3 regions of the Intrasporangium calvum DSM 43043 genome follow, and region 3 is predicted to be linked to each of the others. Evidence: riboswitches for the same ligand, from Rfam matches in the RefSeq annotation. Region 3 holds a riboswitch; each other region holds the start of a gene.
The links. A riboswitch is a leader RNA that binds a small molecule or an ion and turns the genes downstream of it on or off. The one in region 3 is predicted to bind S-adenosylmethionine.
Positions count from the first base shown of each region.

Region 1 (5,994 bases), 1.0 Mb from region 3:
GACGCGAGCGACCTGCCGGTCATGGTCTACGACATCCCGGGGCGCTCCGGCATCGCGATCGCCCGCGAGACCTACCTGCGCATCGCCGAGCACGACCGCATCGTGGCAGTGAAGGATGCGCGCGGGGACCTCTGGCTCGCCGGCCAGCTGATGGAGGCCACCGGGCTCGACTGGTACTCCGGTGACGACGCGATGAACCTCGCGCACTTCGTCAACGGCGCGGTGGGGTTCGTCGGAGTGACGTCCCAGACCTGCCCCGCGATCTACCGCCGCTTCGCCGATGCCGTGGTCGAGGGACGCTGGGACGACGCCCGGGGGATCCACCGGTCGCTCCACACCATCGTCGACGCCGTCATGTACGTCACCCAGGGCGCCATCATGGCCAAGGCCGCCCTCGCCGAGCAGGGCCTCATCGGGTCCGCCGCGACCCGGCTGCCCCTCGTCGAGGCGACCGACGAGCAGCGTGGGCTGATCCGCGCGGCCCTGGCGACCATCGCCTGAAGGCACCACCCACCGCACGATGCCCGCATCAGACGGGCCCACCGACAGGAACCCTGTGAGCCATCCTCACCCTGAGCTGACCACCCCGCCACCCCTCCCCGACAACGGCCTCAGGGTCGTTGCCCTGGGCGGACTCGGGGAGATCGGCCGCAACATGACCGTGCTGGAGACGAAGGGGCGGCTGCTCATCGTCGACTGCGGCGTGCTCTTCCCCGAGGACCACCACCCGGGCGTCGACCTCATCCTCCCCGACTTCTCGTACCTCCAGGACCGTCTCGACGACGTCGAGGCCATCGTCCTCACCCACGGTCACGAGGACCACATCGGGGCCGTCCCCTACCTGCTGCGGCTCAAGGGCGACATCCCGCTCATCGGCTCCACCCTGACGCTCGCGCTCGTCGAGGCCAAGCTCAAGGAGCACCGGATCCGGCCCTTCACGCTGGCCGTCAAGGAGGGCCAGCGCGAGCGCGTCGGCGCTTTCGACCTCGAGTTCGTCGCGGTGAACCACTCGATCCCGGACGCGCTCGCGGTCTTCGTCCGCACCGAGGCCGGGACCTTGCTGCACACCGGTGACTTCAAGATGGACCAGCTGCCCCTCGACGGCAGGATCACCGACCTGCGCGCCTTCGCCCGGCTGGGGCAGGAGGGTGTCGACCTCTTCCTCACCGACTCGACGAACGCCGACATGCCCGGCTTCACCACGCCCGAGCTCGAGATCGCCCCGGCCATCGACAAGGTGTTCCGGCACGCCCAGCGGCGCATCATCGTCGCCTGCTTCAGCAGCCACGTCCACCGGGTCCAGCAGGTCCTCGACGCCGCCGCGAAGGCCGGCCGCAAGGTCGCGTTCGTCGGCCGCTCGATGGTTCGCAACATGGGCATCGCCGCGGAGCTCGGCTACCTGCACGTCCCCGAAGGCATCCTCATCGACCTCAAGCGGATCGGGGACCTGCCCGACAACGAGCTGGTCCTCATCAGCACCGGTTCCCAGGGCGAGCCGATGGCGGCGCTGTCCCGGATGGCCAACGGGGAGCACCGGATCAACGTCGGGCCCGGTGACACGGTCCTGCTCGCGAGCAGCCTCATTCCCGGCAACGAGAACGCCGTCTACCGCGTCATCAACGGCCTGATGCGCCTCGGCGCCAACGTCGTGCACAAGGGCAACGCCAAGGTTCACGTGTCGGGCCACGCGAGCGCCGGTGAGCTGCTCTACTGCTACAACATCGTCAAGCCGCGCAACGTCATGCCCGTGCACGGCGAGTGGCGGCACATGTTCGCCAACGCCCAGCTCGCCATCCAGACCGGCGTCCCGGAGCGCAACGTCGTGCTCGCCGAGGACGGCGTCGTCGTCGACCTCGTCGACGGGCACGCCCGGATCACCGGCGTCGTCGACTGCGGCTACATCTACGTCGACGGGACCAACATCGGCGGCACCGACGAGGCCCTGCTCAAGGACCGTCGGATCCTTCGGGACGAGGGCTTCATCACCTGCATCGTCGTGCTCGACGCGGCCACCGGCAAGATCGCCTCCGGGCCCGAGATCACGGCGCGTGGCTTCGTCGAGAGCGAGGAGATCTTCCAGCAGGTGATCCCGAAGGTCGAGCGGGCCATCGAGGAGGCCGTCGCCAACGGCGTCCGCGATGACCAGCAGCTCCAGCAGGTGATCCGCCGCGCCGTGGGGTCCTGGGTGGGTGGCAAGATCCGTCGCCGGCCGATGATCATCCCTGTCGTGCTCCAGGCGTGACCGAGACCGCGAGACGGCGACCGGGTCGGCCCACGCCAGGGTGGCTCGGCCGGTCCCGGCCGGCCGGGCCCGACCTCCTCATCGCCCTGGTGCTCGTCGTTCTCGGTGTCGTCGGCGGAGCCCGCTGGCTCGACTCGACCTGGCAGCCGGTGGTGGTTCTCCAGACCGCCGGCCCGTTGGTCGCCCTCGGCCTGCTCGGTCTCCTCGGCGTCACCGCCCTGCTCCGGCGGTGGTGGATGCTCCTCCCCGTCGGCGCGGCGGTCGCGGTGGCTGCGTCCATCGCGCTGCCGAGCTGGTTCGCCGAGACGTCACCCGACGCACCGCTGGACCTCACGGTGATGGCGGTCAACCTGTCGTTCGGCCGCGCTGACGCCGAGCAGGTCGCGGACGCGGTCCGGGCCGAGGCGGTTGACGTGCTCGTCGCCACCGAGGTGACGCCGGAGGCGCTGGCTGCCCTCGACGAGGCGGGTCTCGACCAGTGGTTCATCGAGGAGGTCGGGGAGACACGGCCGGAGTCGTACACCGGCACCATGGTCTTCTCCCGGTTCCCGGCGACGGAGACCACCGGCGAGGACCCGGTCGACGCGCACACCCCGAGCCTGCAGCCGGAAGTCGTCGTCGACGTCACCGGTACGGCCGTGCGGGTGAAGGCCGTCCACGTGCCCGCCCCCCTCGCCGGCGACACCGTCGAGTGGCGCGCTGCGCTCCGGGCGCTCGCGACGTGGCGGGACCGCCAGGAAGGCAGCGAGCCCGTCCTCCTGGCGGGCGACTTCAACGCCAGTCGAGGTCACCCCGCGTTCCGGCACACCGCCGAAGGTTTCGACGACGCCCACCAGGTGGCCGGGCTCGGCTGGGTCCGCACCTGGCCGTTCGTCGGCCAGCGGGTCCCGCCCTACATCCAGCTCGACCACCTGCTGAGCCGGGGGCTGACGGTCGTGGAGGCAGGATCCACCGCGATCCACGGGACTGACCATGCCATCGTGTGGGCCACGTATGCGCTCCCCGAGACCGAGTCCACCACTCCCTGACTCGCACTCCCTGACTCGCACTCCCTGACTCGCACTCGTGCCGCGGGCTCTGACAGCGGGCCCCGGACCTCGGCCACGTCACCAGGGGCGGACGACCTCACGGTCGCGCGGGTCGTCGCCGTCGACCACCCAGCCGGAGTCAGCGCGAGTCCACGCGGCGGCCGGTCCGGCCTCGACGAGCTCACGCAGGCCGCCGATGAGACGGTCCACGCCCTCCTTCGTCGAACCGAGACCGATGCTGGCCCGGACCGCGGTCTCGTGCTCCCCGGTGCCGGAGAGCAGGTCGTCGACGAGCAGGTGGGCGCAGAACCGGCCGTCCCGGACCCCGACCCCGTGCTCCACCGAGAGCACCTGGGAGACCAGTGAGGCCTCGAACCCTCGCACCGTGAAGGCCACCACCCCGACGCGGTCGTGCCGCTCGTCGAAGATCGACAGCTCGTCCACGCCGTCGATCGTGCTCAGGCCGTCACGAAGTCGGGAGAGCAGCCGGGACTCGTGCTCCTCGATGGCGACCCGGTGGGCGGCGATCGTCGCGCACGCGGCCGCCAGGGCGATGGCGCCGATGACGTTGGGGCTGCCGCCCTCGTGCCGGGCCGCACCGGTCGCCCAGGTCGTGTCGCCTGCGGCGACGACACGGGTCGCGCCACCGCCGCGCAGGTAGGGGTCGCCCCCGTCGAGCCAGTCCGACCGGCCGGCGAGGACGCCGGTGCCGAACGGCGCGTAGGTCTTGTGCCCGGAGAAGGCGAGGTAGTCCACGTCCCACGCGGCGACGTCGATCCGACGGTGCGCCGACAGCTGCGCGGCGTCGACGGCGATGCGGGCGCCGTGCTCGTGGGCCAGTCGCGCGAAGTCCTCGACCGGCCAGATCTCGCCGGTGACGTTCGACGCCCCGGTGATGACGACGAGCCGGTGCGCCGCGTGCTGTCCGCCGGACCGCGCGGCCAGCTCGTCCGCCAGGAGTGCCCGGGCCTCGGCGACACTGTGCGGAACGGGGAGACGGACCGTGCGGAGGTCGCCCCACGGTAGGAGGGTGGAGTGGTGCTCGGAGGCGAAGACGAAGACGGTGGTGTCCGCCGGGAGCGCCGCGGACAGCACGGCCCACGAGTCCGTCGTCGTCCGCGTGAAGATGACGGCGTCGTCGGAGCGGGCGCCGACGAAGGCGGCCACCTCGGCCCGAGCCTGCTCGTACCAGGCGCTGGTGAGACGCGACGCGTAGCCGGCGCCCCGGTGGACCGAGGCGTACGTCTCCAGGGCGCGGTCGACGGCCTCCTTGACGGCCACGAGGGCAGGAGTGGAGGCGGCGTGGTCCAGGTTCGCGTAGGGCGTGGGGCCGGAGAGGGTGGGCACGACGAGCCCGGCCCCGACGACGCGGGGCAGCTCTGAAGCGACGGTGCCGGCGGTTCGGCTCCGGGTCGTCAAGCCGTGCGGTGTCCCGCCGCCGCACGGTGCGGCGCCGGGGGTCCCGTCTGCGCCGGGGTGGAATCCGGAAACGGTTCGGGGGAGGACTGACATGGCCTGCTCCTGGGTCGGGGGACCCACCGGGTGCAGGTCCGCGCTTGCCGCACCTCGTCACCACGAACGTGGCGAGGGCGGCCTGGTCGTCACCCGGAGCACCCCACCGCGGAGGAGGGTTGCTGGCCAGCGAGCCGGGGCTTGACGCTGGCGCTCATGACCTGCCACGAAGATAGGGAGCCCGCCGTCGCCGTGTCCACCCGACGGGTGGAGCGTGTCGTCATCTGGGACGTATGCCGCTGGGCCGGCTCACGCTCGAACCCTTCCATGGTGGTGGGATCCACCCCAAATGGCCGTGTTGCGCGTGTGACGCGTGAGTTCGGTGGGTCAGTGTCGTACGGTGCGAACATGGCGACACGTCGGTCCAGCAGCGCGCGCCCCAGTTCGTCCACGACGACGCGGGGAGCGTCTGACGCGGGCGCCTCGTCCGCCGGTCGGGCCAGGGCGGCCGCGCGCCCCGCCGCGGGCCGAGGGGGCGCTCGCAGCACGACGCGTCCGGCCCCCCGCGGCAAGGCGAAGGGCGGCGGGCTGCCGCTGCCCATCCGGGCGGTGCGCAACACGTGGATGGGCGTCTCCCACGTCGCCGGGGGAGCGGTGCGCCGGGTCGGCGCGAGCGCGCGCGACCTCGAGCCCGAGCACCGCCGGGACGGTGTGGGGTTCGGGCTCATCGCGCTCGCCATCGTCGTCGCCGCCCGGGAGTGGTGGGGCGTCCGTGGCGTCTTCGGCGACGCGGTCCATGCCGTGGTCGCGGGGACGTTCGGCCGCATCGCCTACGCCGTCCCCCTCGTCCTGCTCCTGCTCGGGCTGCGCGTGCTGCGCTCACCCGAGGACGAGGCGGCGACGAACCGCATCATCGTCGGCACCGTGGCCCTGACGTTCGCCGCCTGCGGGCTCGCGCACCTCAGCGACGGCATCCCCAACCCTCCTGACGGCGCCGAGGGCATGCGCGCCGCGGGCGGCATCATCGGCTTCCTCGCCTCGAGCCCGCTCGACGCTGCGGTGTCACGGTACGGCGCGCTGGCCATCCTCATCCTGCTCGGAACCTTCGGGCTGCTCGTGATCACAGCGACTCCCGTCAACCACATCCCGCACCGGCTGCGTCAGCTGCGCGCTCTCGTGCTGCATCGCCCACTCGAAGCGGACAGCGCCGACGGGGCCGGGGACGCCGCGGGCACCGGGCCGGCGAAACGCAGCCGGCGCAAGGCGGTCGAC
Region 1 covers NC_014830.1:2,433,953-2,439,946, reverse strand. The annotation lists gene dapA (4-hydroxy-tetrahydrodipicolinate synthase) at 1-501, shown strand, start outside; gene INTCA_RS11070 (ribonuclease J) at 557-2,242, shown strand; gene INTCA_RS11065 (endonuclease/exonuclease/phosphatase family protein) at 2,239-3,270, shown strand; gene INTCA_RS11060 (aminotransferase class V-fold PLP-dependent enzyme) at 3,349-4,782, opposite strand; SAM riboswitch class IV at 4,818-4,944, opposite strand; gene INTCA_RS19560 (DNA translocase FtsK) at 5,131-5,994, shown strand, end outside.
Region 1: it holds a riboswitch for S-adenosylmethionine, as region 3 does, so the genes downstream of both, INTCA_RS11060 (aminotransferase class V-fold PLP-dependent enzyme) here and INTCA_RS06385 (bifunctional o-acetylhomoserine/o-acetylserine sulfhydrylase) in region 3, are expected to answer to the same signal.

Region 2 (5,994 bases), 270 kb from region 3:
CGAGGGCACGGCAGTCGAGCCAGCCGAGGTAGGTCGCCTCGGGCAGCCGGAGCCGCACGCCGGGCAGCCGGCTGCTCACGAGCTCGGCGAGGAGGCGGCGGTTCTCGTCGAGCTCCGCGACGAGGCGCGAGACCCAGTCGACCCCCTCGGTCCACGCCGCCGTGTGGGCGATCACCCCGAGGTGGCTCGCCCCGAAACCGACGAACGGGTGGAGCCGACCGACCAGCGTCCGGGCCTCGGACCCCGGGATGAGGAGGCCGGCCTTGAGGCCGGCGAGGTTCCACGCCTTCGACGCCGAGGTCACCGTGATGCCCCGCTCGCTGCCCGCGACGGTGAGGTAGGGGGTGAAGGACCCCGGCTCGTAGACGAGGGCCGCATGGATCTCGTCGGAGATGACCGTGACGTCGTGCTCGGCGGCGAGTCTGGCCAGCATCTCGAGCTCGCCTCGCGTGTGGACCACGCCGGTGGGGTTGTGCGGGTTGGCGAGCAGGTAGACGGCACTGCGGCCACCCGAGGTCACCTCCTCGAACGCCGCCGCGAGCGTGTCGGGGTCCAGACGACCCTCCCTCGTGAGCGGAGCGTCCACCGCCCCCCGGCCGACCGCGTCGATGACCGTGAAGAAGGCGTTGTAGACAGGGGAGCTGACGACCACCGACGGCCCGGGACCGGTGAGCACCTCGAGGAGCCGGGCGATCCCCGTGAGGACGTCAGCGACGACGTGCGCACTCCCGGCGTCGACCTCCCAACCCCACTGGCCGGCGGCGAACCCGGCGAAGGCGTCGGCGTAGTCGCGGGCCCAGGGATAGCCCGTGTCACCTCTGCGGACGGCCCCCGTCACGGCGGTGAGGACCGCCGGGCACGGCGCGCAGTCCATCTCCGCGACCCAGAGCGGCAGGACGTCTGAGGGGTGGAGTCGCCACTTGAGGCTGGTCCGTGACCGTCTCAGGTCCTCGACGGAGGCGGACAGGATGCGGTCGGTCATGGCCCGAGCCTAGGAGAGGACACCGACGAGACGGGGTAAGGGACCCGCGGAGGGCCACCGGCCCTCTCTGGAGCCGGGATCGCGTAACGTCAGCGACGCCCGGACAGTCTCAGGAGAGGAACCACGTGGGCATCTTCGGATGGGGTAAGGACGAGACCGCAGCGGCCGCTGACCGGACGGCCGGTCGGGTGCAGGAGGCAGCCCGGAGCGGCAACGCCGCCAGCGCGCTGGAACGCGCGAGGGCAGTGGATGAGGGCGGTCTCAGCGGAGCGGCCACCCGGCTCCTCGAGCGCCTGCTCGACGTCGGGATCGACGGCAGGGGGCCGTTCGCCTCGGCCCGAGCGGTGGCGGACCGTGCGCTTGCGGACGCCGGCGGCGACCCCGAGGAGGCGATTCGCAGCGTCCAGCGCGCCCACCGCCGGCTCGGCGCCGCCGGGGGATTCGTCACCGGGCTGGGCGGGTTCTTCACCATGCCGGTGGCCCTGCCCGCCAACGTGCTGGAGTTCTACCTGCTGGGCACCCGGATGACGGCAGCGACGGCGCGGCTCAGGGGCTACGACATCGACCAGCCGCAGGTCCGGTCCGCCGTCCTCCTGACCCTCGCCGGCGCCGACAGCGACGATCTGCTCAAGAAGGCAGGAGTCTTCGCAGCCGGTGGGCGACTCACGTCGGTGGCGCTCGAACGGCTTCCCGCGCCCGCTCTCATGGTCCTCAACAAGGCCATCGCCTTCCGCCTGCTCGGTCGGCTCGGGTCCGGCGTCATCGCCAAGCTCGGTCGGGCGGTCCCCGTGGTGGGCGGACTCGTCGGCGGCGGCGTCGACGTCTACCTGCTGGGCCGGATCGCCACGCAGGCGGTCGAGGAGTTCCCGCGCCGGACCCCGACCGACCGCGGGGGGATGGGCGGCCCCTCCGGTGCCCCTGACGTGACCGGAGGGGCGGCGGCCGGTGGCCGGTAGGGGGACGAGCGGCGCGTCGCGCCTCAAGCTCCTCGCGACGACGGCCTCCGTCGTGCGGGCCTCGACGAGACCGGGCGCGCCGAGCCTGTCCAGCCGCGTCCAAGCGGTCCCGCGCCTGGTCCGGGCGACCATCGGAGGTGAGTATGCCGGCACCACACGGGGGCGCTTGGGGATGCTCGCCGCAGCCGCGGCCTACATCGTCTCGCCCGTGGACCTCGTCCCCGAAGCCCTGCTCCCAGTCGTGGGCGCAGCTGACGACGCCGTGGTCATCGCCTGGGCGATCAGGGCCCTGCTCGAGGAGACCGACCGCTTCCTGGCCTGGGAGGCGGGGCAGGGCCGCCGCCGGGCGTCCGAGACCGTCTCGGGTGACGTCGTGGGCGCTGACGCGAGTACGTCCCACCCCCGTCGGGAGGTGGCGGCCACCGGCGCCGGGCCTCGCCTGACCGGTCAGGCCCGTGACGCGGCCACCGCGTACATCATGGAGACCGTGCGCCGCCGGCTGGAACGCTGACCACGGTCGTCCACATCCCCTGGGCCCGGCGGGTGGTCATCCACAGGCTGGCGGCGAGGGGGGACGAACGGACGGAGCCTCGACCAGTCTCGGGGCATGCAGAAGATCTCGGTCTCCGGACCCGCCGAACTCGTCACCATCGTCCCGTACCACCTCGGGTTCCAGCCCGAGCGCAGCGTCGTCATCATCTGCTTGCACGCCAAGGCCGTTGGCCTGGTCGCCCGGGTGGATGTCGTCGGCAGGAAGGACGCGGCCCTGGCCGCCTCCCAGCTGCGCGAGCCGATCCTCCGGGAGGCGCCCTCTTCTGTCGTCCTCGTGAGCTTCGAGGACCGGGCCGGCGAGTCGCGCCCCCTGGCTGACGCGCTGGGTGCGGCGCTGGGGCTGGACGGCATCCCGGTGGACGAGGACGTCGTGGTCCGGGACGGGCGGTGGTACTGCACGAGGGACGACGGCTGCGCGGAGGATGGCGAGGCACTGCCGGTTCCCTCGGACGTGCCGGCGGTCGCCGGGTACGTTGCTCAGGGCAGGTCGGTGCTCGCCGACCGTCGTGCGGTCGAGTCGCTCGTCGCGCCGCGGGCCGAGGCCCACGACGAGCAGATGGCGCTGGCCGTCGAGGAGTGGCGACGCACGTACCGAAGGGCGCGGCAGGCGACGGTCCTCGGCGCGGCCGGAGGCGGGACCGGCGGTCCTACCGGCCAGGGCCTGTGGGACTCGCTGACCGACGAGTGTCTCGACGCGTGGGGCGTGGTGCTGCGTGGGGCGACACCTGCAGGAGGACTCGCCGCTCTGGTTCCTGCCCTCGTGGGTCCGCTCGAGGACCTGGACCTGCGCGACGCCCTCGTGGCGTGGCTCTGCCCCGGCTGGCTGCCGCTCGACGCGGTCGACGGTCGTCTGCTCACCCGGCTCACCACGAAGGTCGGGCCTCTGGATCCGCCCCGTGACGAGGCCCAGCACGCGGACGTCGTCTGCCACGGCCGGACCGTCCAGGACGCCCTCCTGACGTTGTGTCGGGTGACGCCCGTCCGGTTCGCCGCGCCGGTCCTCACCATCGCGGCTGCCTACTCCTGGTCCCAGGGCGACGGCACGCGGGCTGGGATGTGTGTCGACCGGGCCCTGGAGATCGACCCGGGACACCGGCTGGCAGGTCTGATCCGGCTGGGTCTCGAGCACGGCGTTCGCATGCCGGCAGCGTGACGGCGCCCCCTTGCGGTGGACACCGCGATGGATGGCTACGGCCTGCGTGGCCAGCGGCCCAGACGATGCCCGAAGTCGGGGCGGAGTCGGGGGAGCGACAGGGGAGCGTCGGGGCAGCGTTGGAGCACGCGTTCCACCCCGTGGACGACGGGGCTGTGCCCGCGCCGGGGGTGACGTAGAGTTGCACCAGGTCATGAGCACCAGCGACAAGCCCCGGCTCGCTGGTCGGCAACCCTCCTTCGCGGTGGGGTGCCCCGGGTGAGGACCAGGCCGCGCCCCAACCGGTGTCGGCAAGCGCGAGTACCGGGAGTCGATCTTGACGATGACAGAGAGCCATCACACCTCGACGCGACGGGTCCGCCCCGGGCGTGAGACCGTGCGCAACGGCTTCCCCGCCGCACCGGTCCGGCGGACCGTCGTCGGGGCCTGGCGCGTGGGTGATCCCGTCGGCTCGCGCAGGTTCGCCGAGATCGGGGATGTCCACCTGGAACGCGGAGGCAGGATCCCGGACGTCACGGTGGCCTACGAGACGTGGGGCACCCTCAACTCGGCCGGCGACAACGTCGTGCTCATCGAGCACGCCCTGACCGGCGACAGCCACGTCGAGGGCGAGGCCGGTGACGGTCACGCGTCGCCCGGCTGGTGGCCCGGCCTCGTCGGGCCGGGACGTCCGATCGACACGGACGTCTGGTTCGTCGTCGCGGCCAACGTCCTCGGCGGCTGCCAGGGCACCACCGGGCCCTCGAGCGCCGCACCGGATGGACGAGAGTGGGGTAGCCGCTTCCCCTACATCACCATTCGTGATCAGGTCGAGGTCGAGGCCCGGCTCCTGGATCAGCTCGGCGCGACCCGGGTGGCGGCCGTCGTCGGAGGGTCGATGGGGGGCATGCGGGCCATCGAGTGGGCGGTGTCGCATCCCGAGCGGGTCGACCGCAGCATCGTGCTCGCGAGCACCGCCTACGCGACCGCCGACCAGATCGCGTGGTGCCAGCCGCAGCTCCTCGCGATTCGCCAGGACCCGCACTTCGCCGGCGGGGACTACTACGGGCGCGGCCGGTCGCCCGAAGCCGGGCTCGGGCTCGCGCGACGGATCGCGCACATCACCTACCGCACCGGCGTCGAGCTCGACGACCGCTTCGGCCGCGCGTCCCAGCTGGGCGAGGACCCGCTCCGGTCGGGCGAGCGGGGACGTTTCGCCGTGGAGAGCTACCTGGACCACCACGCGGGCAAGCTGGCCCGGCGCTTCGACGCCAACTCGTACCTCGTCCTGACCGACGCCATGAACTCCCACGACGTCGGGCGCGGGCGCGGTGGCATCGCTGCGGCCCTGGCTCGCGTCACCGCGGAGTGCACCATCGTCTCGGTCGACTCGGATCGGCTCTACCCGCCCAGTCTGTCCGACGAGATGCACGAGCTGCTGCCGCGGTCCGTGCGGGCCCGGATCACCTCCCGCTATGGTCACGACGGCTTCCTCATCGAGGCTGAGCAGGTCGGGCGAATCATCCGCTCCGCCCTGGCCTGACAGTTCGCCGAGACGCTCAGTCGGTCGGTGTGTGCGACGCACCACGACGGACGGCTCCCGCGCCGCAGTTTTTCGGGTAGCGTCCGACCACAGACATTTCCGTCCCAAGGAGGTCCGGGCACAGTGGCCATTGTCGTTGGATACGTCGCGACCAAGGAAGGCCGCGCCGCACTGAAGCGAGCGGCAGAGGAGTGCGTGCTGCGAGGCACGAAGCTCGTCGTGATCAGCTCGCACCGAGGGGGCAAGGACTTCGACGCGGACGAGTCCGCCCGGTTCGAGAGTGAGCTCGAGCGCGTCAAGGGGGTCCTGGAGGAGCGGGGCCTCGACCACGAGGTGCGACAGCTGGTGCGTGGGAACGACCCGGCCGAGGACCTCATCTCCGTGGCGGAGCAGGAGAACGCCGACTTCATCGTCATCGGCCTGCGTCGCCGCAGCCCGGTCGGAAAGCTGATTCTCGGCTCGAACGCCCAACGGATCCTGCTCGACGCGAGCTGCCCGGTCCTCGCCGTCAAGGCCGACTGACTGTCGCCTCAGAATCCTGGCCGACCGGGCTCGCCCGGTCGGCCAGGAGGTCGGACTTCAGCGGCACAGGCCCCGCCGCGCGTCCGCCGCGCGCCTTTCAGCGATGCGGAGGGCTCTGACAAAGGCATCATCATGCGCTGGTGCGCGCTCGACCACGTCGGTCGGCGGGGAGGACGTTCGCCCGCTGGCCCACTGGCGTTTTATAATGTCCTGAGAGCCGGATCGCACGAGGCGCACCGAGAGATCGACGGAGGGGTCGACTCCACCATGCCAAGCATTTCCGGAGCGAATCCCCATTCTCGTTCGT
Region 2 covers NC_014830.1:1,683,628-1,689,621, forward strand. The annotation lists gene INTCA_RS07590 (MalY/PatB family protein) at 1-982, opposite strand, end outside; gene INTCA_RS07595 (EcsC family protein) at 1,108-1,938, shown strand; gene INTCA_RS07600 (YkvA family protein) at 1,928-2,449, shown strand; gene INTCA_RS07605 (DUF4192 domain-containing protein) at 2,546-3,643, shown strand; SAM riboswitch class IV at 3,833-3,946, shown strand; gene metX (homoserine O-acetyltransferase MetX) at 3,966-5,165, shown strand; gene INTCA_RS07615 (universal stress protein) at 5,289-5,687, shown strand.
Region 2: it holds a riboswitch for S-adenosylmethionine, as region 3 does, so the genes downstream of both, metX (homoserine O-acetyltransferase MetX) here and INTCA_RS06385 (bifunctional o-acetylhomoserine/o-acetylserine sulfhydrylase) in region 3, are expected to answer to the same signal.

Region 3 (5,994 bases):
CCGCTCTGCGCGATGTCCGGCAAGGTCGCGATCGCCGAGGTCGAGCAGCTCGTCGAGCCCGGCGAGCTGCACCCGGACGAGGTGCACCTGCCGGGGATCTTCGTCCACCGGGTGCTGCCGCTGAGCCCGGAGCAGGCCGCCGAGAAGCGGATCGAGCGCCGGACCGTCCGCCCCCGCCCCGACGCTGCGGGAACCCAGACCGAGAAGCAGGAGGCCTGAGCCATGGCGATGACCCGTGAGCAGATGGCCGCCCGCGCGGCCGCCGAGCTGTCCGACGGCGCCTACGTCAACCTCGGCATCGGCCTGCCGACGCTCGTGCCGAGCTACGTGCCCGACGACGTCGAGATCGTGCTCCAGTCCGAGAACGGCATCCTCGGCATCGGCGTCTACCCGTACGAGGGTGAGGAGGACGCCGACCTGATCAACGCCGGCAAGGAGACGGTCACGCTGCGCAAGGGCGCCTCCTTCTTCGACTCGGCCACGTCCTTCGGGATGATCCGCGGGGGCAAGGTCGACGCCGCGATCCTCGGCGCGATGCAGGTCAGCGAGAAGGGCGACATCGCCAACTGGATGATCCCCGGCAAGATGGTCAAGGGCATGGGCGGCGCGATGGACCTGGTCCACGGCGCCAAGAAGGTCATCGTCCTGATGGAGCACAACGCCCGCGACGGCTCCTACAAGATCGTCAAGGAGTGCTCGCTGCCCTACACCGGCCGCGGCGTCGTCCAGCGGATCATCACCGACCTGGCCGTCTTCGACGTCACCGACGACGGGCTCGTGCTGCGTGAGCTGGCGCCCGACGTCACCGAGGACGAGGTCCGCGAGAAGACCGAGCCCGACTTCACCGTCGACCTCGGCTGACCCCACCGCTCCTGGCCGGCCCCGGGCGCGGAACGTCCGGGGCCGTCGTCCGGTCCGCGCCCGAACGGCAGAGTCGACAGGTCGGAGCTCAGCCCTCGTCGGTCTCGGGGAGGAGCTGTCCGGGTCGGCTCGTGAGGAAGCCCCACCCCCAGCTGCCGTGCATCGTCGCCAGCACGGCCGGGACCCGCGCGGCGACGGCCAGCCCATCGCGCCTGCCGATGACGAGCCCTCCCACGGTGATGGCCGTGGCGTACGTCCCGGGGACGATCCAGAGCGGTGCCCAGACGAAGCCGCCGACCAGGCCGACGACGTTGGCGACGAGCGCGGTCGGCGCCGCGAGGTAGCGAGCGTTGATCGAGCCCTGGTGCTCGCGGGCGACGACGCGGCGCCAGCGTCCGTAGTCCCGGTACTGGCGCGCGAGTCGGCGGAACGTCGGACGGGGGCGGTAGCGCACGCGCAGCTCGGGGTCGAACCAGACCGTGCCGCCGGCCTGCCGGAGCCGGTAGTTGAGCTCCCAGTCCTGGGCCCGCGAGAACCGTGCGTCGTAGCCACCCACAGTCGTCAGCCAGCTGCGTCGGAAGACACCGAGGTAGACGGTGTCGGCCGGCCCGGCGTGACCCCCGGTGTGGAACCGCGCTCCCCCCACGCCCAGGGACGATCGCATGGCGATGGCGACTGCCTTCTCGAAGGACGAGGACCCCTCGGCGTACATCACGCCGCCCACGTTGGCCGCCCCGGTCTCCTCGAGCACCGTCACGGCCCGCTCGATGTAGCCGGGGCTGAGGAACCCGTGCCCGTCGACCCGCACGATGATCTCGTGGTTGGCTGCCCCGACGGCGAGGTTGAGTGCGTCAGGGGTGCGGCCTGAGGGGTTCTCGACGACGATGATCCGGTGGTCCCGGCGGGCGAGCTCCCGGGCGACGCCCAGCGTGTCGTCATGGCCGCGACCGATCGCGAGGACGAGCTCCAGCTCGCCTGGGTAGCGCTGGTCGAGGATCGCCTCGACGGCTTCACCCAGGTGTTGCTCCTCGTTGAGCAGGGGCATGATGACGCTGATGGGTGGGGCATGGTCCACGGGGTGCGTCCGCTCCGGGGGCTCGGGGACTCGGTCCTGAGGAGACTACCCCTCAACCCTTGAGGAGCTGACGCGCCATGACGACGCGCTGGATCTGGTTGGTGCCCTCGTAGATCTGCGTGATCTTCGCGTCGCGCATCATCCGCTCGAGCGGGAAGTCCTTGGTGTACCCGGCGCCGCCCAGCAGCTGCACCGCATCCGTGGTCACCTTCATTGCGACGTCGGAGGCGAAGCACTTGGCCGCCGCCCCGAAGAACGTGAGGTCCTTGTCCCCCCGCTCCGACTTCGCGGCGGCGACGTAGACCATCTGGCGTGCGGCCTCGACCTCCATCGCCATGTCGGCGAGCATGAACTGGATGCCCTGGAAGTCGGCGATCCGCTTGCCGAACTGCTTGCGCTCCTTGACGTAGGCGACCGCCTGGTCAAGGGCGCCCTGGGCGATGCCGATGGCCTGGGCGCCGATCGTGACGCGGGTGTGGTCGAGGGTGCGCAAGGCGATCTTCAGGCCGTCGCCCACCTCCCCGACGACCCGGTCGCCGGGGATCCGCACGTTGTCGAAGTGCAGCTCGCGGGTCGGGCTGCCCTTGATCCCGAGCTTGCGCTCCTTCTCCCCGAACGTGAAGCCCGCATCCGACTTCTCGACGACGAAAGCGGTGACGTTGTTGCCCCGCGGACCGTCGGGGTCCGTGACCGCGAGCACCGTGTAGTACTCGGACACGCCGGCGTTGGTGATCCACGACTTCTGGCCGTTCAGCACCCAGTCGTCGCCGTCCCGGCGGGCGCGGCACTTCATCGAGGCGGTGTCGGATCCGGCCTCCCGCTCGGACAGGCCGTACGAGAACGTCGTCTCACCGTGGGCCAGCGGCGGCAGGTACCTGCGCTTGACGTCCTCGCTCGCAGCGAGGATCAGCGGCAGCGAGCCGAGCTTGTTGACGGCCGGGATGAGGCACGCCGACGCATCGACGCGAGCCACCTCCTCGATGACGATGCACGTGGCCAGGGCATCCGCGCCGACCCCGTCGTACTCCTCCGGGACGTGCGGAGCGAAGAAGTCCGATGCGACGAGCGCGTCGTGCGCCTCCTGGGGGTAGCGGGCCTCCTCGTCGACGGCTGCCGCGTAGGGGGCGATCTTGTCCTCGGCCACCGCGCGCACCGCCTCACGGAGCGCCTCGTGGTCCTCGCTGATACGGAACAGGTCGAAGTCAGTGCTGGTCACGGTCACCCATGCTACTCGCGAGACACATTTAGTAGGACGTCCAAGTGATTGAGACCACGCGCGGCGCCGCGGGTCTGCCCGCACGCACCGGCCCTGTCCAGCATGGGGACTCAGCGTCCACGATGAGGACACGTCGGGCTGGGAGGAGCTCAGCGGCATACCATCCCCGAAAGGTCATGAGTGTCAGCGTCACGGCCCCGGCTCGCTGACCGGCAACCCTCGCTACGCGGCGGGGTGCCCCGGGTGAAGACCTGGCACCCGGCATTCGCCGGCGTGCAAGCGCGAGTGTGAGGAAGCACGCCATGAGTGACAACCCCGACTGGTCGTTCGAGACCCGCCAGATCCATGTCGGGCAGGAGCAGGCTGACCCGGCGACCGGGGCGCGAGCCCTGCCGATCTACCAGACGACGAGCTACGTCTTCAACGACACGGACCACGCGAAGAACCTCTTCGCCCTGTCCGAGCTCGGCAACATCTACACCCGGATCATGAACCCCACCCAGGACGCCGTCGAGAAGCGGATCGCGTCCCTCGAGGGCGGGGTTGGCGCCCTGCTGCTCAGCTCGGGCATGTCCGCGACGTTCTTGGCGATCATCAACATCGCGGAGGCCGGCGACCACGTCGTCGCGAGCCCGGCGCTCTACGGCGGGACGTACAACCTGTTCCAGAACACCCTGCCCAAGCTCGGCATCGAGGTGACGTTCGTCGAGGACAGCGCCGACCCCGAGTCGTGGCGTGCCGCGACGCGGCCGAACACCAAGCTGTTCTTCGGCGAGACCATCGCCAACCCCAAGTCGGACATCCTCGACATCGAGGCCGTCGCGCGGGTCGCACACGAGGTGGGCGTGCCGCTCGTCGTCGACAACACCATTGCCACGCCGTTCCTGCTCCGCCCGATCGAGCACGGCGCCGACATCGTCGTCCACGCCGCGACGAAGTACCTCGGCGGCCACGGCACGACGATCGCGGGTGTCATCGTCGACTCGGGCAACTTCGACTTCGGCGCTGACCCCGAGCGCTTCCGGAACTACAACCAGCCCGACCCGAGCTACCACGGCTTGGTCTACGCCCGAGATCTCGGCAAGGACGGCGCCTTCGGGGTCAACCTCGCCTTCATCCTCAAGGCCCGCGTCCAGCTGCTGCGCGACCTCGGCAACGCCATCTCGCCGTTCAACGCGTTCCTCATCGGCCAGGGGATCGAGACGCTGTCGCTGCGGGTCGAGCGGCACATCGAGAACGCCCACCGGGTCGCCGCCTTCCTGCAGGGCCACGACCAGGTCGAGAAGGTCGTCTGGGCCTCGCTGCCGGACGATCCCAACCACGCGCTGGCGCAGAAGTACGTCCCGAAGGGTGCGGGAGCCGTTCTCGCCTTCGAGATCGCGGGTGGCCTGGAGGCCGGCAAGAGGTTCGTCGAGGGCCTGACCCTGCACAGCCACGTCGCGAACATCGGCGACGTCCGCTCGCTCGTGATCCACCCCGCGTCCACGACTCATTCGCAGGGACCGGACGAGGACCGCCTCGCTGCCGGCGTGACGCCGGGCCTCGTCCGTCTGTCCGTCGGGATCGAGCACATCGACGACATCATCGCCGACCTCGAGCAGGGTTTCGCCGCCGCCAAGGGCTGACCGTCCCGCGGGGTGGGCGGCAGCCCGTATGCCGCTCACCCCCTCCCGCTCGTACGCTGGCCCCCATGCCCGCCGAGAACGCGACCGCCGTCCGTTATCCGGTCCCGTTGCGCCCGGGTGACCGGATCGGCGTGACCGCGCCCAGCTCGGGTGTGCCGGACCGCCTGTGGCCTCGGGTCGAGGTGACTCGGGCCTTCTTGGAGGGCGAGGGCTTCGACGTCGAGATCGGCGAGTGCATGCACACGCCCTCGCAGGTCAGCGCCCCGAAGGAGCAGCGCGCTGCGGAGCTGATGCGGATGCTGACCGACCCTGACATCCGGGCGGTCGTGCCGCCGTGGGGCGGAGAGACCGGCATCGACCTTCTGGGGCTGCTCGACTTCGAGGCGATCGCCGACGCCGAGCCGACGTGGTGCGTCGGGTACTCCGACACGTCGACGTGGCTCACCCCGCTCACCCTGCGGACCGGGATCGCGACCATCCATGGCCAGAACTTCATGGACACCCTGTATCGGACCCCCGTCGGGGTCGCCCACTGGCTCGACGTGGCCGGGTCAGCCGTCGGCGCCGAGATCAGGCAGCAGTCCCCCGGCCGCTGGCGCAGCACCGGGTTCGACGACTGGGCCGCCGACCCCGGCGCCGCCGAGTACCACCTCGACCAGCCGGGCACGTGGACCCGGATCGACCCGGGTGCCGGTGGCGAGCCCGTGGCGCTGCAGGGGCGTCTGGTCGCCGGATGCGTCGAGACGGTGAGCTTCCTCGCCGGTGGGGCGTACGGCGACGTCAGTGGGTTCGCCGACGCCTGCGCTCCGGAGGGCATCATCCACGTCCTCGATGTGGCGGAGTGGGCGGCCTACGACATCTGCCGGGCGCTGCACGCGATGCGCCTGCACGGCTGGTTCGATCGGAGTAACGGCATCCTGGTCTCCCGGACCACGGCGCCCTCAGCCGGTGACCTGTCCCAGCACGACGCCGTTGTCGAGGCGCTTGGTGAGCTCGGTGTGCCGATCATCGCCGACGTCGAGTGCGGGCACGTGGCCCCCCATTTCGCCCTCGTCAACGGGGCGCTCACCACGGTCCGCTTCAGCACGGCCGAACAGTCGATCGCCCAGACGCTGGCCTGACCTCGGCCAGCGTCCTGTGGATGGCGGGCGCGGTTCGGGGTGCGGATCGGGCAGGATCATGGGACCGTTCTGTCACGTTTGCGCCCGTTTGCACGC
Region 3 covers NC_014830.1:1,418,270-1,424,263, reverse strand. The annotation lists gene INTCA_RS19495 (CoA transferase subunit A) at 1-219, shown strand, start outside; gene INTCA_RS19490 (CoA transferase subunit B) at 223-861, shown strand; gene INTCA_RS06395 (glycosyltransferase family 2 protein) at 950-1,936, opposite strand; gene INTCA_RS06390 (acyl-CoA dehydrogenase family protein) at 1,989-3,158, opposite strand; SAM riboswitch class IV at 3,325-3,440, shown strand; gene INTCA_RS06385 (bifunctional o-acetylhomoserine/o-acetylserine sulfhydrylase) at 3,455-4,777, shown strand; gene INTCA_RS06380 (S66 family peptidase) at 4,843-5,898, shown strand.